One region of the Candidatus Clostridium stratigraminis genome, then DNA from elsewhere that is predicted to be linked to it. Evidence: riboswitches for the same ligand, from Rfam matches in the RefSeq annotation. Region 1 holds a riboswitch; the other holds the start of a gene.
The links. A riboswitch is a leader RNA that binds a small molecule or an ion and turns the genes downstream of it on or off. The one in region 1 is predicted to bind glycine.

Region 1 (11,701 bases):
TTAAAAAATCTAAATATATCACTAATTGGAGTGAAAAACAAGGAATAAAATTTCTTGAAATAAATCCTAAAGTAATAATTAAAAAAATAACAGGAAGAGGTAATAATTTTTCTGCATACCTCCTTTGTTCTACTGAATACAAATATAATTATGAAAACGAAAATAAAACTATAAATAGCTTTAAGATTGGAACAACTCATGTTATCAATTTAACAAATAAAAATAATAATTGGAAGATTTCGAAAGAATGGTATAAGGATCCTTTTGCAGATTCTCTTAATATTAACAGCCTTAAAGCAGATGACATAAAGAAATTTATTTTAAACAATGGTAATAGGGATTTTGGCAGTTTAAATAAAAGAAGACTAGATGCCGTAGATTATGCTGAAAAGTATTGTGGAGCAGCAAGTGAAGAAAGATATGGCTTTAAATACAATAATAAATATAGAGACTTTAATTCTGAAGGAGGAGACTGCGCTAATTTCGCATCTCAAGTTTTATTTGAGGGAGGAAGATTCAAGAAAAATGGTGCCTGGAATTATGAGAAGGGTTCGGGTTCGAGAGCCTGGCTTAATGCAGATGGCTTTAAAAGTTATATGCTATACAGTGGAAGAGCATCACTTATAGCTTATGGAAGTTATGAAAGGGTGGTTAAAGCTTCCTATAAACTGCTTCCAGGAGATTTTATTGCTTATGAAAAAAAGGGAGATATTACACATATTTCAGTTGTAACTGGTGCTGATTCAAAGGGATATTCCTTAGTTAGCTGCCATAATACAGATAGAAACAAAGTGCCTTGGGATTTAGGCTGGAGTGATAAGAACATAAAATTTTGGCTTGTAAGGGTACACTATTAAGGGAGGCTTGCAAAAATGATATGTAGTGTTAAAAAAGGCTTTAGTATTTGTTTAATAGCGGTTTTAATTCTTAATTTAAATATTTGTACTAAGGCTTTAGGAAATAAAAATAATAATGTCATAAAACAGGATCTATTATGCTTAATGCTGGCCTATCCAGAATACATTACTGGTCTTGAGGTAAAGGAAGACGGACTCGTCTATATAAAGATGAAATCAGGAAAGCATATTTTATATGATGATAAAAGGGTAAAATCTATTGAAGAAAAAATTAATAATGCTGATTTGCAGGACGCTATGGAACAAATCTATCCCTTAAGTTTTCCCAGTGGACTGGCAGATAAGAATTATGACCCTGGAAGATATAGAAATTATGAGCTCTTAAAAGAAGTCTATGGAGGTACAAAAGGGTCCGTTGAATCAAATCTTAAAAATGTAAATGCTGGACTTCAATTTAATGGAAGTAATAATGCTGCAAAGGAACTAAGTGCTGCTATAAGGGAAGCTACCGCTATGTCAATAGGAAATGATAATATAAGGAGAGCATTATTTCCCTCAAGAGGCACCTTTAATTATAGAAATATTTCCGGAACAAATAGGCTAAGTCCGCACGCCTTTGGTATCGCAATTGACCTAGCAAGCAGCAAATTCGATTACTGGAAATGGGCATCTGTTAAGGATGGAGAGAAAAGACTTTTAACCTATCCAAGGGAGTTAGTTGAAGTTTTTGAAAAACACAATTTTATCTGGGGAGGAAAATGGAATCATTTCGATATTCTTCATTTTGAATATAGGCCTGAAATCATTTTAAAGGCTAGATATTTCAGCACGAATATTGAAGAGAATGATGTTTGGTACAAGGAAATTCCATTAGATAGCTCACAGGTTAAGGAAAAAATTGAAAATATAAACAAGGAAATTAAATAGATTGTTAATTTATTAATTAAATTGACACAATATTCCTAATAGTATATATTAAAACTATAAATATTTGAAAATTTAAAATTAATATAACAGATGATATTAGCGGGAGATATCTATAGAGATAGCCGAAGAAGAAATAAACTAATTGCCGATTGGTTTAGAAGCTTTCAGGCAAAACAACCGTTAATGGATGGAACTCTGGAAAGTTCAGAAATGGCACCGAAGAAGAAAAATACTCTTAAGGTATTAAAACTTTCAGGTAAATATACAGAGAGATATGAAGGCTCACAGCATTGCTTTGCCATCATATCTCTTTTTATTTTAATTAAGAAAGCAATAAAGTTTATAAAACTAAATGTAACAGAAGGGAGAATGTGTTATGGAAAACATTAAAAAAACAGCTCTGTATAATGAACATGAGAAATATGGAGGTAAACTAATTGAGTTTGCCGGTTGGTATCTTCCAGTTCAATATGAGGGGATTATTGAGGAGCATGAAGCAGTAAGAAACAAAGCTGGTTTATTCGATGTATCTCATATGGGAGAAGTTGAAGTAAAAGGAAAAGAAGCTTTTGACTTCGTTCAAAATCTAGTAACTAATGATATAAGTGTTTTAAATGAAAATCAAGTTATTTACTCCTTCATGTGCTATGAGAATGGCGGTGTAGTTGATGACCTATTAGTGTACAAGTTTAATAATGAAAACTACCTACTAGTAGTAAATGCCAGTAATGTAGATAAAGATTATGAATGGATGCTTCAAAATAAAGGCAAGTATCAGGTAGAAATTATAAATATTTCAAAGGAAGTTTCAGAAGTTGCACTGCAGGGTCCTAAGGCTCAAGAAATACTTCAAAATTTAACAACTGAAAACCTTGATGATATAAAGTTTTTCTATTGCAAAAAAGATGTATCAATAGCAGGTATTAAATGTTTAGTATCAAGAACTGGATATACCGGTGAGGATGGGTTTGAAATATATACAGATAATAAAAATATTGAAGCTATATGGGAAAGTCTTCTCGAGACTGGAAAGGTTTACGGGCTGGTACCAGCTGGGCTTGGCTGCAGAGATACATTAAGATTTGAAGCAACACTGCCACTATATGGTAATGAAATTACAAAGGATATTACACCACTTGAAGCAGGATTAGGCTTTTTTGTTAAGTTAAATAAAGAAAACTTCATAGGTAAAGAGGCCTTAGCTAAGCAAAAGGAAGAGGGGCTTAAGAGAAAGCTAGTTGGGTTTGAAATGAAGGACAGAGGAATTCCAAGACACGGCTATGAAGTTTTTGCTAATGGAAAAAATATTGGTTTTGTAACCACTGGGTATTTTTCACCAACTTTAAAGAAAAATATAGGACTTGCACTTATTGATTCAAACTACTCAGAATTAGGAAATGAAATAAATGTTCAAGTAAGAAATAAATCATTAAAGGCAGAAGTTATTAGTAAGAAGTTTTATACAAAAAATTATAAAAAATAAAGACCGTTAGGCTCTAAATTGCTTTCTACGGGTAATCTAACCATTAATAATTGGCAAGTTAGACTACACCGTACCGCATAAAAAGTAAATATTAATATTGAGGAGGAAATATAAATGAAAGTATTAAAAGAATTATTGTACACAAAGGAACATGAATGGGTAAGAGTTGAAGGAGAAAAGGCTTATATCGGAATTACAGATTTTGCACAACATGCATTAGGAAGCATCGTTTATGTGGAATTACCAGAAGTAGACAATGAAATTAGTGAAGGGGACACCTTTGGAACAATTGAATCAGTTAAAGCAGCTTCAGATGTGTTTATGCCAATTGACGGAAAAATACTTGAAGTAAACGAAGCAATTGTAGACAATCCAGAATTAGTGAATGAAGATGCTTTTGAAAATTGGATGATATGTGCTGAAATATTAAATAATAGTCAGCTTCAAGGACTTATGAATGCTGATTCCTATGAAAAATTCTGTAATGAGGAGGCTTAATAATGTTTCCATATATACCTAACAGTAATATAGATGAGGAAAAGATGCTTGACAGCTTAGGTATGAACTCATTAGAAGATCTTTTTAAGGATATTCCAGAAGATTTAAGATTAAAAAGAAAACTTAATCTTAACGAGCCCATGTCTGAGCTTGAGGTTAGTAAAAAAGTTAAAGCACTTGCAGGTAAAAATCTTAACAGTGAGGATTTAGTATGCTTTTTAGGTGCTGGTTCCTACGATCATTATGTTCCATCAGTTATTAAGCACATTACTTCAAGATCAGAGTTTTATACTGCTTATACACCTTATCAGCCGGAAATAAGCCAGGGTACGCTGCAGGCTATTTTTGAATATCAGACTATGATTGCTGAACTAACTGGAATGGATGTAGCAAATGCATCTATGTATGATGGTGCAACTGCCTGCGCAGAGGCTGCAATGATGGCCTGTGAAAACACAAAACGTAAAACAATACTAGTTTCTAAGGCAGTACATCCTGAAATTAGAAAAGTATTAAAAACATACATGAGATTTCATGGAGAAGAGCTATTAGAAATAGATACTAAAGATGGAGAAACTGATATTGAAAGTCTTAAGGCTAACTTAAACAATAATTCAGCTGCTGTTATAGTCCAAAATCCTAATTTCTTTGGAATAATAGAAGATTTAACAGAAGTGGAAAAAGTAACTCATGGAAATAAATCCTTGCTAGTAATGAATGTTGATCCCATTTCACTGTCGGTTTTAAAGACTCCTGGAGAAATTGGTGCTGATATTGTAGTAGGAGATGGGCAAGCATTAGGAAATTCCATGAATTTTGGAGGACCATATCTAGGCTTTATGACTACAACTACGAAATTAATGAGAAAAATGCCTGGTAGAATAGTTGGTGAAACAGAAGATATAGACGGTAAGAGAGCCTTTGTGCTTACGCTTCAGGCAAGAGAACAGCATATAAGAAGAGAAAAAGCTACTTCAAATATCTGCTCTAATCAATCCTTAAATGCTTTAACTGCAGCTGTTTATCTTTCAGTTATGGGAAAAGAGGGCATAAGAGAAGTTGCAGAAACAAGCATGAGAAAAGCACACTATGCCTATAATGAACTAATTAAAACAGGTAAATATAAGAAGGTCTTTAATAAGCCATTTTTCAAGGAATTTGCTGTTGCAGGCACCTTAAATCCAGAGGTTCTTAATGAGAAACTTTTAGGTGAAGGCATTCTTGGCGGATATTCACTTGATAAGGATTATGAGGAGTTAAAAAATTCTATTTTATTATGTGTGACTGAAAAGAGAACAAAAGAAGAAATAGATATGCTGGTTAATTTAATGGTAAATGTAGATGAAGATAAGGAGGGTAAGAGGTAAGCATGAAAGAGTATAATAAACTTATATTTGAAGTTTCAAAGGAAGGCAGAAAGGCCTATTCTCTTCCAAAATGCGATGTACCTGACACTAATTTGGAAGAACTAGTTCCAAAGAATCTCCTTAGAGAAAAAGAATGTATATTACCTGAAGTAAGTGAAGTAGATGTTATAAGGCATTATACCTTATTATCTAATAAAAATTATGGTGTAGATTCAGGGTACTACCCACTTGGTTCCTGTACTATGAAGTATAATCCTAAAATAAATGAAGACATGGCTTCAAATCCTCATTTTACTGAGGTTCATCCTTATCAAACTGAAAATACAGTGCAAGGTAATCTTGAGCTTATGTATGATCTTAGCAAAATGCTAGGTGAAATTGCTGGTATGGATGGATTCACTCTTCAGCCAGCAGCAGGTGCTCATGGAGAGCTTACTGGGCTAATGATAATTAAAGCTTATCATGAAGCTAGGGGAGACTATGCTAGGAAAAAGATAATAGTACCTGATTCAGCTCATGGAACTAATCCTGCTAGTGCTTCAGTAGCTAATTTTGAAGTGGTTGAAATAAAATCTGATGAAAAGGGAGCAGTGGATTTAGAAAACTTAAAAGCAGTTTTAGGAAATGACATAGCTGGTCTAATGCTTACAAATCCAAGCACCTTAGGTCTATTTGAAGAAAATATAAGTGAAATAGCAAAACTAGTTCATGAAGCTGGTGGACTTTTATATTATGACGGAGCAAACACTAATGCTATTATGGGAATAACAAGACCTGGAGATATGGGTTTTGATGTAGTACATTTAAACCTTCATAAGACCTTTTCAACTCCTCATGGAGGTGGAGGCCCTGGAAGTGGACCAGTAGGAGTAAAAAAAGACCTTATTCCTTTCCTTCCAACACCTATAATAGAAAAGCAGGATAATAAATTTGTATTAAACTATGATATGCCATTATCTATAGGAAGAGTAAAGAGCTTTTATGGAAATTTTGGTATTCTAGTTAGAGCATATACCTATATATTAACTATGGGTAATGATGGCCTTAAAAAGGCAAGTGAAATGGCAGTTTTAAATGCAAATTATACTAAGGAAAAGCTTAAGGACTATTATATGACTCTTGATAAAGTATGTAAACATGAGTGCGTACTCGGAGGACTTAAGATACAAGAAAATGGTGTTACAACCTTAGATGTTGCAAAGAGGCTTATAGATTATGGATATCATCCACCTACAATTTATTTCCCTCTAATAGTTGATAGTGCACTAATGATAGAACCAACAGAAACAGAAAGCCTTGAAACCTTAGACGGATTCGTTGATGCAATGATTGCTATAGCTAAGGAGGCTAAAGAGAAGCCAGAGCTTCTTAAAGAGGCTCCACACAACACTGTTGTAAGGAGATTAGATGAAGTAAAGGCCGCAAGAACTCCAATTTTAAGATGGAAGGTATAACTATGGAAAAAGATATTGTCGTAATAGGTGGAGGTCCTGGAGGATATGTAGCTGCCATTAGAGCAGCTCAGCTTGGTGCAAAGGTTTGTTTAATTGAGATGGATAAACTAGGTGGTACATGCCTCAATAGAGGCTGTATACCTACTAAAGCACTTTATAGAAATGCTGAACTTTTAAATACTTTAAAGCACATAGATGAATTTGGCATTAATGTAGAAGCCTTAACTGTAGACGTTTCTAAAATACATCTTAGAAAACAAGGTGTAATAGACCAGTTGGTTGGTGGGGTAGACCAGCTTTTAAAGGCGAATGATGTATTAGTTTTAAATGGCAAGGCAGAGTTTAAAGATAAAAATACTATTAAAGTTAACTTAAAAGATAATAGCACCGAAGAAATAACTGCTAAAAATATAATAATTGCAACAGGTTCAGCACCTTCCATTCCTCCAATTGAAGGTGCTGATAGTGAAGGAATATATACAAGTGAAAATATTTTAAATTTTGAAAGCATACCAAAGACTCTAGCTATTATAGGCGGAGGAGTAATAGGTATGGAAATAGCTTGTATATTTAACTCCTTAGGTACCAAGGTTAATGTTCTCGAATTTTTGCCTAATATAATTGCCCAAGTTGACGGCGATATTACAAAACGACTTACCGTTTCATTAAAGAAAAAAGGAATAGAGATAAATACAGGAACTAAAGTTAACAAAATTGAAAGACAAGAAAATGGCTATGTGATTTTCGGTGAAGGAAAAAAAGGAGAAATTAAAGTAGAGGCTGAAAAACTGCTTATTTCTGCTGGAAGATCACCAATGACTCAGGGCCTAAAATTAGAAGCAGTAGGAGTAGATTTTGATAGAAAAGGCATTAAAGTTGATTCTAATTATGAAACAAGTGTCAAAGGAATTTATGCCATTGGAGACGTAAATGGAAAAGTAATGCTTGCCCATGCAGCCTCACATCAAGGTATGTTTGCTGCAGAAAAGATATTAGGTGTTTCTGAAGAAGTTCCAAGTGATATAGTACCAGGCTGTATATTCGTCTTTCCTGAAATAGCAACTGTAGGCATTACCGAGGAAGAAGCAAAGACTAGAGGGCTTACATACAAAACAAGTAAATTTATGTTTGGTGCAAATGGAAAAGCTCTTGCTTTAGGTGAAGGTGAAGGTTTTGTTAAAGTAATAGCTAGCGAGGATAAAATCATTGGAGTTCATATAATGGGACCACATGCCTCTGATATTATTCATGAAGGAACCTTAGCTATTGCTAATAATATCAGCTTAAAGGAAATTAAAAACACAGTACATGCTCATCCAACTCTTTCTGAGGCGTTTTTAGAGGCTGCCATGGGGATAAATGGCGAAGCAATACACTTAATGCCAATGAAAAAGTAAGAATTAAATATATTTTGTTATTTTTATAAAATTTAAGGAATAATAAGTGGTGAAAATTACGAATATTGTGGTAAAATAGCATTACGGGGGTGAAAGTAATGAATTTAGATAATGTTAAAAAAGTTGACCAAGAAATATTTAATGTAATTAAAAGTGAAATGGACAGACAGGAAAATAAAATAGAACTTATTGCATCAGAAAACTTTACCAGCAGTGCTGTAATGGAGGCTATGGGTTCACCGCTTACTAATAAGTATGCTGAAGGATATCCAGGAAAGAGATATTATGGCGGCTGTGAGTGTGTAGATGTTGCTGAAAACATAGCTAGAGATAGAATGTGCAAGCTTTTTGGTGCGGAACATGCCAACGTACAACCTCATTCTGGCTCACAGGCTAATATGGGAGTATATATGTCTGTACTTGAACCTGGTGATAAGGTACTTGGAATGAACTTATCACATGGTGGACATTTAACTCATGGTAGTCCGGTTAATTTCTCAGGAAAGCTTTATAAATTTATTTCCTACGGAGTTAATGAGCAAGGCGTAATAGATTATGAAGAATTAAGAAGAATTGCACTTCTTGAAAAACCTAAAATGATTGTTTCAGGCGCAAGTGCTTATGCAAGAATAATAGATTTTAAAACTATAAGAGAAATTTGTGATGAAATTCACGCATATATGATGGTAGATATGTCACATATAGCAGGGCTTATAGCTGCTGGAGTACATCCAAGTCCATTGCCTTATGCTGATTTCGTAACTACTACAACTCATAAAACCTTAAGAGGGCCAAGAGGTGGTGCAATACTTTGCAAGGAAGAGTATGCTAAGGCAGTAGATAAAGCTATATTCCCTGGAATTCAAGGCGGACCTCTAATGCACGTTATTGCAGCAAAAGCAGTGTGTTTTAAAGAGGCTATGTCTGATGAGTTTAAAGCTTATCAAAAGAGGGTTGTAGAAAATGCACATACCTTAGCTGAGGCTTTAACTTCTAGAGGCTTTAAGCTGGTTTCTGGAGGAACAGATAACCATTTAATGCTTGTAGACCTTAGAAATAAAGGGGTAACTGGTAAAGAAGCAGAGCATCTATTAGATGAAGTAGGAATAACTGTAAATAAAAACACTGTACCTTTTGAAACACAAAGTCCATTTGTAACTAGTGGAGTAAGAATTGGTACTCCTGCAACTACAACAAGGGGCTTTGGAAAAGAGGAAATGGTAGAAATCGCAGATATAATTTCTTGGACTATAGATAACAAGGATGGGGATTTAACACTAGCTAAAAATAGAGTTAAGGATTTATGTGAAAGATTTCCATTATACTAATTTATAACTAATATTTATAAAAAAGCTACCATTTATAAAATGATAGCTTTTTTATATACTGTTGTTTGAATATAGATCAATTTGAAGTAGAATAGTGATATGCTATAATAATATATCAGGAACATATGAAAACGAGGTATAAAACTTATGATAGACGAAAATAAAATAAAAGAAGCAGTTAAAATGATAATTGAAGCAATAGGTGAAGACCCAAAAAGGGAAGGACTTTTGGATACACCAGATAGAATAGCAAGAATGTACTCAGAAATATTTTCGGGACTTAATGAGAGTGCAGATACTCACTTATCAAAGGCCTTTACTGTAGAACAAAATAATATAATAGTTGAGAAGGATATACCCTTTTATTCTATGTGTGAACATCACTTTCTACCATTCTATGGTAAGGTGCATATTGCTTATATACCAAATGGCAGAGTAGCTGGACTAAGTAAACTTGCTAGAACTGTTGACATATATGCTAAAAGACCTCAGCTTCAAGAGAAAATGACTGCTGAAATTGCAGATGCCTTATATGAACATTTGGATGCTTCAGGAGTACTTGTTATTATTGAAGCAGAACATCTTTGTATGAATATGAGAGGTATTAAAAAGCCAGGAAGTAAAACAAAGACTCTTGCCATAAGAGGATGTTTTGAAAAGGATCAAAGCTTAAAGGAAGATGTTTTTGAACTTCTTAGAAGCTAAGGAGGCAAAATATGAACAAAGAAATATATATTGGAAATAAACTTTTTAAGCTAGGAAAACAAACCTATATAATGGGAATATTAAATGTCACTCCAGATTCTTTTTCTGATGGAGGTAAGTTCATTAATTTTGAAAAGGCTATAAATCATGCTAAGGAAATGGTAAATGAAGGAGCAGATATTATTGATATAGGCGGAGAATCTACAAGGCCAAATCACGTACCTGTTGGAGAAGAGGAAGAAATAAAAAGAGTAATTCCTATAATTAAAGCATTAAGTAAGGAAATAAACGTTCCTATTTCTGTTGATACCTATAAGGCTAAGGTGGCGGAATATTCAATAATTGAAGGTGCCTCACTTATAAATGATGTATGGGGCTTTAAAAAAGACAAAGATATGGCTAAGGTAGCAGCAAAATATAATGCTGCCTGCTGTTTGATGCATAATAGAGAAAATAATAATTATGATTGTTTAATGTCAGATATGATAATGGATTTAAAGGAAAGCATAAATCTTGCCCTAGCAGCTGGAGTAAAAGAGGATAAAATTATTATTGATCCAGGAATAGGTTTTGCAAAGAATTATGAACAAAACCTTGAAGTTATGAATAAACTTGAAATGCTTAGTACTCTTGGTTATCCGGTACTTTTGGCAACTTCGAAAAAATCCATGATTGGAAATGCTCTTAATTTACCCCCTGAAGAAAGAGTGGAAGGTACACTTGCTACTACTGTCATAGGGATAATGAAAAATTGTGATTTTGTTAGAGTCCATGATGTTAAAGAGAATAAAAGGGTATGCATAATGACTGATGCCATTATAAGAAAATAGTTTTGTAAGCAGGTGAGTAAATGGATAAGATACACATAAAGGATCTTGAGGTTTATGCCTTTCATGGCGTTAATAAAGAAGAAAAAAACATGGGTCAAAGATTTTTAATATCTCTAGAGCTTTCGCTTAATTTAAGAGAGGCCGGGATAAGTGATAATTTAATTAAAACTGTAAATTATGCAGAACTTTGCCTTAACATTGAGAAAGAATTTACAAAGAAAAAATTTGATCTTATTGAGGCTGCTGCAGAGGCATTAGCAAATTACATTTTATTAAATTATACCTCAGTAATTGGTGTTAAAGTATTACTAAAAAAGCCATGGGCACCTATTGGAAAACCAATAGATTATGCTGCGGTAGAAATTGAAAGAAGCTGGCACAAGGTATACATTGCATTAGGAACTAATATGGGAAATAAGGAGCAAAACATAAAAGATGCGCTTGAAAACCTAAAGGGGGATAGATGCAAGGTTATAAAGGTATCAAACATGTACTCAACCAAGCCAGTAGGATATACTGATCAAGATGATTTCTTAAATTGCTGTGCTGAAATAAAGACATTACTTACACCAAATGAATTAATTAATTTATTGCTTAGTATAGAACAAGATTTAAAGAGAGTAAGAACAATAAAGTGGGGACCAAGAACAATCGATTTAGACATTTTACTTTATGATAATATAATTACTTCTACTGAAGAAGTAATTATACCACATCCTAGAATGCATGAAAGGCTGTTTGTGCTAAAACCTTTAAGCGACATAGCTCCTTATTTAATTCATCCAATATTAAATAAAAGAATAATAGACATTGAAATGGAAGTATCTAAAATTCAAAGTTTATAGAAAGTTTAAA
Region 2 (11,701 bases), on a different contig from region 1:
CTGCCAGCATTAAAAGCTGGTCCTGCTATAAATATATCAGGGCTAAATTTCTTAATCATCTCAATGATTTCAGTCTTTGCTGCTTCCACATTTTCATTAAAATATGAATCCCCGCAAATTACTGTAGCAACTATTTCAGCACCCTTTGCTTTTAATAGGCCATTAAGTCCCATACCTGGTCCTATAAAGCCCTCTCTAACCTCAGGTTTTATATCAGCTTTTTCTTCTCCGCCTATACCAGCGTAAAATTGATTAATATAGTGGACAACACGTATCAAGTGTGCTCCCCCCTTTCGGAGTATTTTTATTTATTTGTATTGAGAAAATTGATCTCTAACATTCTTAACTTCACTTACTATAGCGTCTACGTCAAGAACCATTTCCATCATACCGCATTGTTCATCATAAACAGCAGCATCACATTCATCTTTTATTTCTGGTTCTACAACATGATAAACTGCAAGTCCTAAAGCTATACCAGCTAGTGGTCCTGCGTAAGTAGGATCTCCTGCAGCAACAGTTTCAGCTGATAATCCAGATGCTTCAGCTTCTGCACCTCCGATAACAACTACTACATTTTCTGCACCATGCTTTTCAGTTAAATCTTTAACTCTTTGTTGGATCTCCAGATCCATTGCACCTGCGGCTGTTCAAACAAAGCATTCTGTTGATGCAAATATAACCTCTGCTCCTGCAGATTTAACACATTCTTCTATAGCTGGTCCTGGAATTCCGTCTCTATCGCCAATAGCAATAACCTTTTTGCCTTTTAACATAATATCCTTCCTTTCAATCAATAAAATTTTTATCTATAATTAATATCCTTTAGCGGTAAGGTAATTGAATCCTACTTCACTAGTAGCTCCTGTAATAACCTGAATTTCAGCATTAATTGAGCCATCTTCTCTTAAACTTCCTACGTATCCCCCAGCAATAATATTAGCTGCTTCAGGGTGTCCAATAACCTTTTTCATTGGGGGAAGTGTTATTACTTCATTTGCATTACCACCTGTTACAACTGCATCACCTTTAGGAGTAGAATCTGCAAGTGATTGTGAACTTCCATCTCTTCCTGCATATTCATCAGTTACTAGAACTGTCTTAATACCTTTTTCTGTTATCTTGTTGCAGTTCATTACAAGGTCAGCATCTGGATTACCAAAACCCTCTTCAGATATAATAACAGCATCAGCTCCTAAAAATTCAACTAATTTTGCCGTCATATCAGAGGATCTTTGCTTATCAGCTAGATAAACATTTTCGTTGGTAATTATGCAGCCAAGGAAATTATAATCTTTACCATGTCTTTCATATAGATCTTCTATGATAGGATGATTTAAGTGTACATAAGTTGGATTTTTATCGCAGGCAGAAACACAGTTACCACTTACAATAGCTCCATCAAATACTTCTGTTGGATAGATAAATGTAGGAATAATTTTCTTTGCATCAACCCCATATACATAAGTATCATGTAATAAGCCTTGAGTTTGAAGCATGTATACATATACTACCTTTGGAAGTTCAGGATACTTCTTTACTTGTTCAAGAATAGGTAAAGTTTCATATACCTTTACTTCATCAGGTTCAATATTTTTCCCGGCTTTTCCTAGGTATGTTGCAGCTTTAAAGCCAATAATTCTAATTGCTTCTTCATGTTCATGCTGGAGGACTCCCTCTTTAGGCTCGCAAATTACAACCAAGTTATTAGTTTTTGAAAATGGTGTATACTTTGCACCTTCACCACTCATGTCGATTATGCCTTCTTGAAAACCTACTATTTTACCAGTAGTAACAACAGCAGCACCTTTTAGTACATGAGTTCTTCCTGAGCCAACAGTGTCAACCTTATTTATGAAGCCAGGAAATATTCCACCCTTTCCTTCTGTCTTAACTCTAGGTTCTATAACATCTTTTACAGGTATAATTCTGGTTTCCTCACCAGGCTTTGCAATATCAAAGTTAATAGATTTAATTCTATCATCTCCACTAACTTCATTTAATAACTCTTCTTTATTTACATAAAGAACTCCGTTTTCAACCTTAGTTTCAGCTCCAAATTGAAGATCCTTTATATAAATTTTACCAAGTTCTAAACGCAAAGCTGTCACCTCCTTATTAAAATAAATTTATAATTAACAATTAATAATTAAAAATTAGTAATTGTAATTCATTATTGCATAAGTATAGAGATAGTTTGTTAATTGACAAATTATCTTTTATATATTTTGAACAATGAAAGTTAAATAGTTATGTTTTCATTGTTCATTTTTTATTAACTATAGTGTTTCATAAACACTTTTTATAAATTCTTCTACATCATCTAAGCTGCTTATTTTGTCAGGAGTAATTGAGCTGACCTTTTCGCCATTTTTGTAAATTATCATTGTTGGAAGACCTAATACCTTTTGACCAATTGCAAGCCTTCTAGCACTGCTTATATTAAGACTTGAAAATTTTATTTTATCACCATATTTATGTTCCAATTCATGTACTCCAGGCATAAGTTCCTTGCAGATCTCACATTTATCTCCCCAAAAGTCAACAAATACTGGCATCTCAGCGTAATTTAATACCTCAGTCTCAAAATTATCCTTGTTTAATTCTAACATTTTCTTTTCCTCCTTTTAGTCGGAACACTGAGTAGTTTAAGACTACTCGCTTCCGCTCGCAAACTACCCGTAAAAGTCCATTTAGGACTTTTACCTCCTAAATTTCACTAAATTCATTTTCCAAATAATGTTCTGCATTAGTTGCAGCTATTGCTCCATCTGCAGCAGCTGTAATAACCTGTCTTAAGGACTTTCTTCTAACGTCACCGGCAGCAAATACTCCAGGTACATTAGTTTTCATTTCTTCATCAGTAATTATATACCCAGTTTCATCTAAATTTATTTTGTCTGTGAAAAGTTCTGTAATTGGCAGATAGCCTACAAATACAAAACATCCATCAACCTTTAAATCACTAGCTTCTCCTGTCTTTACATTTTTAAGTACAAGCCCTTCTAATATCTCATCTCCGTTAGCTTTTTCAACTACGGAATCATAAATAATATTTATTTTAGGATTGTTAAAAACTTTATCTTGTATGGATTTTGCTCCTCTAAATTGATCTCTTCTATGAATGATTGTTACATTTTCTGCAAACTTGGTTAAATAAATAGATTCTGTAAGTGCAGAATCACCACCACCTACAACTGCAACATCCAAGTCTGTGAAGAAGTCAGCATCACAAGTTGCACAATAGGATACGCCCTTACCCCTAAGTTCTAACTCATTTTCGAAACCGGCAAGTCTAGGATACGCTCCTGTTGCTATTATTATTGTTTTAGCTTCATATGTTTCTTTCTTACCTATAAGCCTTTTGATTTTTCCAGAAAAATCAACTTCAGTTATTTCATCTTTAGCAAATTTAGTACCAAACTCTTCTGCTTGTTTTCTCATTCTTTCAATTAAAGATGGTCCAGTACAATCCTCTACAGAACCTGGATAATTCTCAAGTTCATCAGTTGTTGCTGTCTGTCCTCCAAATTTTGCTCTTTCAATAAGTAATGTGTCCATTTTTGATCTTGCAGCATAAAGACCTGCTGATAAGCCTCCAGGCCCGCCGCCAATTATTATTGTATCGTAAATATGTGCCATGTACTTACCTCCTATAAATATTAATTAATAGCATTATATATAATATCAAAGTCTATTAATTGGAAATCTTTCAATATGCTCTCATTCCAATTAGGAATGCCAAAATCCTTCATGAACTTATTAGTAGTGCTGATACTATTTTCTATTAGCTCTAAGGATTCCATATCTATATTATTTTCCTTTTGTTTAGATATTATAATCGTTCTAAAAGGCATTTCATTTGGTTTAATGCTGCTTATTAAGGGATGTGTTAGAAGTCTATGATTATTATGAACATAGTCTCTAGCCTTAATTAAAACATCAACAGCTTTTCCTTTAATGAAATTAACAGAAAACTTATTTCCTAAATTTTCTTGTACCAAGGTATTATTGGTTATAACAATAATTGATTCAATCATACATTATTCTCCAAGTTATGTATAGGTTTTCAAGAAAAATATAAAACATTTCTTGTATAATCAGAAAACAAAAAAGACAAAGTACAAAGCCTTAAGCCCTTGTACTCTGTCTTTTAACCTGAGAGATTTACTCCTTCGGTGATGAACTTCTAATTTAAATAGTTCAAGCTTTCCAGAGATATGTCCGCTTTCGATACTTTTGCCTGAGAGCTTCACAGGTTTTAGGCTTTCCTGCTTATTCCTTCGGCTATCATAAATGATTATCTCTCGAAAGTTTCATCCATCAATATTATATAGGTATTATTTCCTTAATGCTATTATATTATATATATAATAAAATTGCTATAGTTTTTTGAATTAATTTCTATCAAATTCTATGAATACTGAATATAATATTTCAGAATTAATAATTCTCAATAAAAAAAATACCACTGGCACCACTTCCTGAATGAGTACCAACTACACATCCTACCTCACATTCAACAAAGTCCCTGCTCTTAAATACCAAATTTTCCTTTAAAACCTCATAGACGTCCTTATTCTCAACTTGCAGTAAAAATGATGGTTCATGGTCCTTGATACCTTTTTGTTCAATAAAATCCACTATGGTCTTACTTGCTTTTTTGCTTCCTCTAACCTTGTCCATTACAGCTATTTCCCCATTTTTTATCTCTAGAATAAGTCTTAATCCTAATATGCTGCCAACCATTCCTGCAGTTTTTGAAAGTCTGCCTCCCTTAACTAGGTTTTCTAAGCTTTCAAAGGATAATGCACTTTTTACATGTGGAATAATTTCTATAAGCTTTTTATTTATTTCCTCAAAAGAGTAATTTAATTCCCTTAAAATACAAGCTTTATAAACTAAAAGGCCAAGGCCCGAAGTAACATTCAAACTATCTATAACAAAAATGTCTTCGCTTTGCAGCATATCTTTAGCTATACATGCTGACTGGTATGTCCCACTCATCTTAGATGAAATATGTATTGAAAGAATTTTATAGCCTTCTTCTAAATATTTTTTATAGCAGTCATAAAAGCTTTGAGGATTGATTTGTGATGTAGTGGGAAAAACATCGTAAGTTTTTATTTTATGTAAAAATTCAGGGAGTTTTATATCTACTCCATCTCTATAAGCTTCATTTCCAAAATGTACTGTAAGGGGGAGTACCTCTATATCATATTTATTTATAATATCTAATGGCAAATCAGAGGTACTATCTGTAACTATTTTAATCTTATTCATTTAATTTCTCCTCCTACTTCATGTTTGGAAAGTTCATTTGTCTTAATGCTTCATAAGCTAGTATCGCAGCCGTGTTGGATAGATTTAATGAGCGAGTACTTGTTTCGAGCATTGGAACTCTAATTAATTTATCTAAGTTGTCATTCCGTATGCAATCGGGCAACCCAGCAGTCTCTTTTCCAAATATAATAAAATCGCCCTCTTTATAACTAACTTCGGAATAAAACTTTTTGCCTCTTGTAGTAGAAAAATAGAAATTTCCTTTTGGATACTTTTTTCTAAAATCCTCATAAGATTCATGTACTTCCATATCCAAATATGGCCAGTAATCTAGTCCAGCTCTTTTTAAATGTTTCTCCTCAAGGCTAAAGCCAAGTGGTTTAATAAGATGTAATTTAGAATTAGTTAATACACAGGTTCTAGCAATATTTCCTGTGTTTTGTGGAATTTCAGGCTCAAACAAAACAATATTCAAATTCAAATTTATTTCCAACTCCTCAATAGTTTTTTAAATCTTTAATACTTATATTATCTTATTAATGAATTCTAGTAAAGTAAGCTATTAATTATGTAAAATTAGTTCATCAATAGCTTTTGCTACCCCGTCATCATCATTTGTGGAAGTAACGTAATCTGCAGCATCTTTTACGAATTCTTCAGCATTTCCCATTGCCACACCCGTCCCGGCATATTTAATCATAGATAGGTCATTTTCATTATCACCAATGCACATTATCTCTTCTTGTTTTAGATTATAAAAGCCCGCCAAAACTTCTACGGCTCTTCCCTTAGAAACCCCTTTATTCATTACCTCAAAATTATTCTTATTAGAACTTACAACTTCTAGTTCCCCATTACTTTTCAGCTCTTCTTTTGCCGCCTTAACTTTTTCTATATCTTCGTCAATACAAATACATTTCAATATTTCATCTTCATATTTATCAAATATCAAATGCCAATCATCAATAATTTGTATATCTATTTGCCTGTTCTTTGGCAGTGTTTTATTCATATAAGCATAGCTTTTTGATGAATATATTAATTTTTCTGTAAAAACAGTAGTTGGAGAATTAAAATGCGGATAAATTTTATATTTCCTAAGAATCTTTAAAACTTCTTCACATTTTCTCTTACCAAGTACAGCTTTATATATTATTTCATCTCTGTCCTTTTCACGAATGTAGGATCCATTTGTAGCAATGATTGGAACCTTTATCCCTATTAAATCAGCAAAGTATCTAGCAGAAGTGAATATTCTTCCTGTACAAATAGTAACCTTTACACCTTTGTCATGTGCTTTATTAATTGTATCTAAGTTTCTTTTACTAATCTCACCTTTGGTATTTAGAAGTGTACCATCCATATCCATACATAACAGCTTAATCATATTTAAATATCTGCCTCCTCCGTAAGTTCATATGTATTATATATTATATCAAAAATATTCTTTCAAAACAAAAACACGGGAATAACCCGTGTTAAATTAGTTATTATTTTTCTGAAAATATTTAATAACACCTTTGGCTATATTATCTCCAAAATTTTTAAGAACATTATCTTGAGTTAATTTATTTCTATCTTCAGTATTACTTATAAATCCACATTCTAAAAGTACACTAGGTATATTGCTATATCTTAATACAGCAAAGTTCTGTCTGAGAATCCCTACATTCTTCCAAGAATCACTTTTGACAAGTTCACTTTGCATAGTTCTTGCGAGTCTAATTCTTTCTTCAGTTTGAAACCCGTTAGGATCATAATAATAACTAGAAACACCACAGTATTTACTCTCTTTGTTCTCATTAACATGTACCGATACAAAAATATCAGCTGAAGATGAATTTGTAATATCTCCAATTTCTTTAAGTGCCAATAGTTTGTCTTCATCTCTTGTTAAAAGTACTTTAATGCCGCTGAATTCAAGCTGCTGAGCAGCATAATTTACAATCTTCAGATTAATATCCTTCTCATATATACTGCCGTAATTAGCGCCCTTATCAATGCCGCCGTGGCCTGGATCAATTACAATACTATGAGTGAAAGGCTTGTCCACTTTTGAAATAAGAACAATAATATTTTTCTTATTGTTCCTATCAATACTTACAAAGTTATTATGCTCCAGCATTTTTTTAATCTTTAATATATAACCATCATTTGTAGTGCTATAACCAAGATCCTGGTTTTGTATTTTCTTGTCTCCATTAAGATTTATACCTTTTGCCTCATCCTTTTTTAAATAGATGTTAATATAATCTTTATTGTCTTCTATGTTTAGTTCATCCATTTCTCTAGTGCAGCTAATAATGTACCTTTTAAAATAATTATTTTCTGTTATAGAAATGTTTCCCTGGCTGCCGGCAGCTAATACCATTTTAATAACTTGAGCATTGCTTGTACTATGTATACGGATGCTAATTGCATAAATCAAATTAATACTTATAGCTAAAAAAACAAAACATCTAAAAGCTAATTTTTTTATACTCTCTAGTTTATTACTCATATCCCACCTTCCAATTATGTTTATTTAAATTAATACCACCGATAAATACATATCAGTGGTAAATATATTTTAAATGGTGCAGAAGATGGGATTTGAACCCACACGTGGTTAAACACTGGCTTCTGAGACCAGCCTGTCTGCCAATTCCAGCACTTCTGCGTTATGCGCTAATATTATTAATTCTCTTATATAATATCATAATTTTGTTTCTAATTAAAGAGATTTTACCTATATAATAATATTTTTTTATGAAATAAATAAATTTATTTTGTCTTTTTACTAGGTAGCCTTCAATAAATTTGAAAAAGTCTTTCCTGTTAAATTCCTGCACACCTATGCCACCGAAATATTCGCCATAGGCTAACTTACATATTTCCTTTAACTTTAATGAAAGTACAGAATCTAATGAATTAATAAACTCCATATCTGTAACAGTTTCTGGCTTTTTAATACCTAAAGCTTCAACTCTTTCTAAAGAATATTTATATAGAGGAATTATACTAGGCATAGAAAGTAAAGCATGTTTCTTAATCTTAAAGAGAAAAATAAATAGTAAGTTTACTAATATAATTAGTAAAACCGCATAGATAATATACAATACATTTTGACTTATTCCTTTATATGATGTACTGGCACCAATATCCCCAGCCACTTCTTTTGCTCCTTTACTTGGAGTCTGTGGTTTGTTATTTGTATTACCATTTTGTATAAAAATACTGCCTTTATCTGCCTCTTCTTCCTTGTGAACGTAATCAACAGCATTTGGAACAGCATCAACAGTATACCAGAGCCCTGCAGTTGGTGTCTGCATGTAAAGAACCTCTGTCCATGCATGGGCATCTTCATTTTTAACCTCATAAAGGCCATTGCTGTCTTTATCATCTGCCATTTTAAAGCCTTCCACATATCTTGCTGGAATGCCTGCAATTCTACACATAATTGTTTCTGCTGTAGCGAAGTAAGTGCAGTACCCTTTTTTTTCTGTAAATAAAAAATAATCAAGAAATTCCTGCCCATCTGGTACATTTGAAACTTTTAGAGTATATTTGTAATTTAATTTTAAGTATTTATTTATTGCTTGAATCTTTTCATAATTATACTTTTTATCTTTTGTAAGCGAATAGACTAAATCATATATTCTTGAGCTTAGATTATCTGGCAGCTCTAGATATTTCTTATACCATTCATTATAATAAAGAGTTCCTACTTCAATTTTATCAGTACTAATCCCATAATCATGGATACTTAAACCGTAGTTATTTAATTTATAAAAACTAATTTGATATGGTTTTTTAACAACGCTGCTTGTTACAAAGGTTGGAATATCATCATAGAAGATATTACCTTTATCTACTACTGCATTATAAGAATATTCAGGCGTAAATAAAGTAGAACTGTTTAATCCTTCAGGATATATTGTTAAAGAATTACTTTCACTTGTAAAGTTTCTAGAAAAATTATTTTGAAACATAGAGATATTCTTATTACTCTGCAGATAATATTTAACATCACTATGGGACCAAGTAAATCCATTATAAAAGTCCTTCACATCACCTTTAAGATAATATTTAGCATCACTTTTAACCTTAAAAGCAAGGTTTTTATCAACTGTCACCGGCCCTCCAAGTTTGTTTGCGTTTTTGTTATAACCGGAAAAAGTTAAATCATATTTGAGTTTTACTGCCTTACCTGTATCTGCATCACCATTTTCTACATATTTATTTATGAATTTTCCTTTTATATCTGCACTGTACTTTCCTTTAAAGTCCTGGGGAAGAAAATCAGTAATACCAGCAATTATAACGCATAAAACGATGGTATATAGAAAAATTCTTTGACTTTTAATATTTACTTTTACACCTTTTTTATTTAATTTTCTAACATTTTTCTTAAAGGAATTAATACAATAAGTAATTAATGTAACCAAAATATAATAAAACAAAAATTTTTTAATTTCTTCAGTATATCCAAGATACCATAGTGTAGTTATTATGGCGAAATTAAAGATTAATATTGAGTTTAAGAGTCCTTTTGTAGTAAAAAAGATTATTAAAAAAATAATCGTGGGCAGTATTAAAATAAAAAGAGGTTTATAGGATATAAAGTTTGTAGGCATTGCCTGGCTAACCAAATCGTTAATATATATAATATTATTAATAATCTGTTCCTCAATTAGCTTTATTATATAGCCATTATTTAGAAAATAATATATTCCAGCTCCAAGTATTACAGCTAAAGTAAAAAGGAATTTGAAAATTTTTTTCTTAAGAACACTGTGACAAAACCAATATACTATAAAGCCTATTAGTATCAACATACATACGTATAAATAATTAAAATTTTCTATTTTGTAGCAGATTTTAATAAGAGTGAGTATAACTAACATATTTACATATATTAGAAGTATGAACATTTTATTTTCTTTAATAAAGCTCATATCTTCACCTTACTTTCCTGTTTATTCATTATGTCAAATAAACTAAGGCATTCAATCTGCGACTTTTTTAATATTTCATTATAAGTAATATCCTTTAAAGAAAAAGCAGAATAAAAAACAGTAATATTATAACCTTTATCTTTTAATAATAGTAAATTGTCCTTTAATTCCCTATTAACATTCGTAGTAATTATACCAATCCAGCTTAAAGCAGGTATTTTATTTATATTAGAATTTATAAACATTGAAAAATCATTTTCACCATCACTTTTTTGGGTTAGAAAAAACTCCAATAGCTCATTAAAGTCATTTCTGCTTTTTATTTCAAAAACTCTAGGTAATTTTGTGTTAATAAATAATTTTGTTTTTATACCTCTTAATTGCATATGACTTACTACTGATGCAGAAAGGTCTATTAACTGTTCTTCTTTTATCTCATCTTCTGAAATTAATATGTTTGATTTACTCATATCAAGGAAAATATTGCTTTCCTCTCCAGATACCAAATCTGGATTTTTCACATATAACTCTCCGTGCTTAGCACTTACTTTCCAATTAACCTTTTTTAAATTGTCACCTATGTTATATTTTCTTATTTCTTTTGTACTATATAAATCTTCAATATTGCTTATATTATTTATAGCATTCTTAAAAATATCACTTCCATTTGAGGTAAATTTTGAGATTCCATATACCTTAGGATAGACCTTAATAGGTATGTTTAAGTTAATATTTATCTTTTTCTCAAAAATTGAGAATAAATCACTTACCTTTACACTCATTTCTCCAAAATTATACAATCCTCTTTTGTTAAATTTCACTACGTTTCTAATCCACATACTATCAGCAGGGTTGAGTGAAACTGCATCACCATTGTATTTCACGTTAATTTGCTCAATTGCCTTGTTATTTAATAGAACATAAGGAGCAGGCAAAAAACCATAATTATTTATAATAGTGATAAATTCTTGTTCTTCTCCTGAACTGTATATTTTGTTATTGAACTTGACTTGAATTTTAATATCCTTTTGCTTTATTAAAATATAAATAAAGCCAATTAGAAAGGTTAAGAGAAGCCCATGAAAAATACGATAAGGTAAATTTCCACCTTGAACTAATGCAAAAATATAAGATATTATTAGTAACAAAATAAACTTAATACTTATCTTAAACATTTTACTTCACCTTTGGAAGAGAAACCGTTTTTATAATGTCCCTAATGACTTCCTCACTATCATAGTTATTTGCCCTAGCAAGAGAGGAGACACATACTCTATGGTTTAAAACTAGAAGTGCATTTTCCCTTATATCTTCTGGTATTACATAATCTCTCCCATTAATTAGAGCACTGGCTTGAGAAATTCTTAATAAGGCTATAGATGCTCTTGTGCTGCAGCCTAATGCAAGATATTTATTGTTTCTTGTAGCATCGGCAATATTAGCTATATATTCATTTATTTCATCTTTTACCTTTATATTTC

Region 2: another riboswitch for glycine. It lies ahead of ACJDUG_RS14745 (GrdX family protein); the one in region 1 lies ahead of gcvT (glycine cleavage system aminomethyltransferase GcvT).

Annotation. Positions count from the first base shown of each region.
Region 1 is NZ_JBJHZZ010000021.1:10,514-22,214, forward strand. It holds gene ACJDUG_RS16675 (amidase domain-containing protein) at 1-857, shown strand, start outside; gene ACJDUG_RS16680 (M15 family metallopeptidase) at 873-1,784, shown strand; glycine riboswitch at 1,875-1,974, shown strand; glycine riboswitch at 1,978-2,054, shown strand; gene gcvT (glycine cleavage system aminomethyltransferase GcvT) at 2,161-3,267, shown strand; gene gcvH (glycine cleavage system protein GcvH) at 3,382-3,765, shown strand; gene gcvPA (aminomethyl-transferring glycine dehydrogenase subunit GcvPA) at 3,768-5,132, shown strand; gene gcvPB (aminomethyl-transferring glycine dehydrogenase subunit GcvPB) at 5,135-6,586, shown strand; gene lpdA (dihydrolipoyl dehydrogenase) at 6,589-7,983, shown strand; gene glyA (serine hydroxymethyltransferase) at 8,082-9,311, shown strand; gene folE (GTP cyclohydrolase I FolE) at 9,462-10,016, shown strand; gene folP (dihydropteroate synthase) at 10,040-10,846, shown strand; gene folK (2-amino-4-hydroxy-6-hydroxymethyldihydropteridine diphosphokinase) at 10,867-11,691, shown strand.
Region 2 is NZ_JBJHZZ010000014.1:4,435-16,135, forward strand. It holds gene grdB (glycine reductase complex selenoprotein B) at 1-278, opposite strand, end outside; gene grdA (glycine/sarcosine/betaine reductase complex selenoprotein A) at 309-776, opposite strand; gene ACJDUG_RS14730 (glycine/sarcosine/betaine reductase component B subunit) at 816-2,102, opposite strand; gene trxA (thioredoxin TrxA) at 2,280-2,612, opposite strand; gene trxB (thioredoxin-disulfide reductase) at 2,710-3,642, opposite strand; gene ACJDUG_RS14745 (GrdX family protein) at 3,663-4,040, opposite strand; glycine riboswitch at 4,222-4,320, opposite strand; gene ACJDUG_RS14750 (DegV family protein) at 4,444-5,283, opposite strand; gene trmL (tRNA (uridine(34)/cytosine(34)/5-carboxymethylaminomethyluridine(34)-2'-O)-methyltransferase TrmL) at 5,297-5,764, opposite strand; gene ACJDUG_RS14760 (Cof-type HAD-IIB family hydrolase) at 5,846-6,670, opposite strand; gene ACJDUG_RS14765 (N-acetylmuramoyl-L-alanine amidase family protein) at 6,767-7,783, opposite strand; tRNA gene ACJDUG_RS14770 (tRNA-Leu) at 7,858-7,942, opposite strand; gene ACJDUG_RS14775 (transglutaminase-like domain-containing protein) at 7,944-10,100, opposite strand; gene ACJDUG_RS14780 (DUF58 domain-containing protein) at 10,217-11,395, opposite strand; gene ACJDUG_RS14785 (AAA family ATPase) at 11,397-11,701, opposite strand, start outside.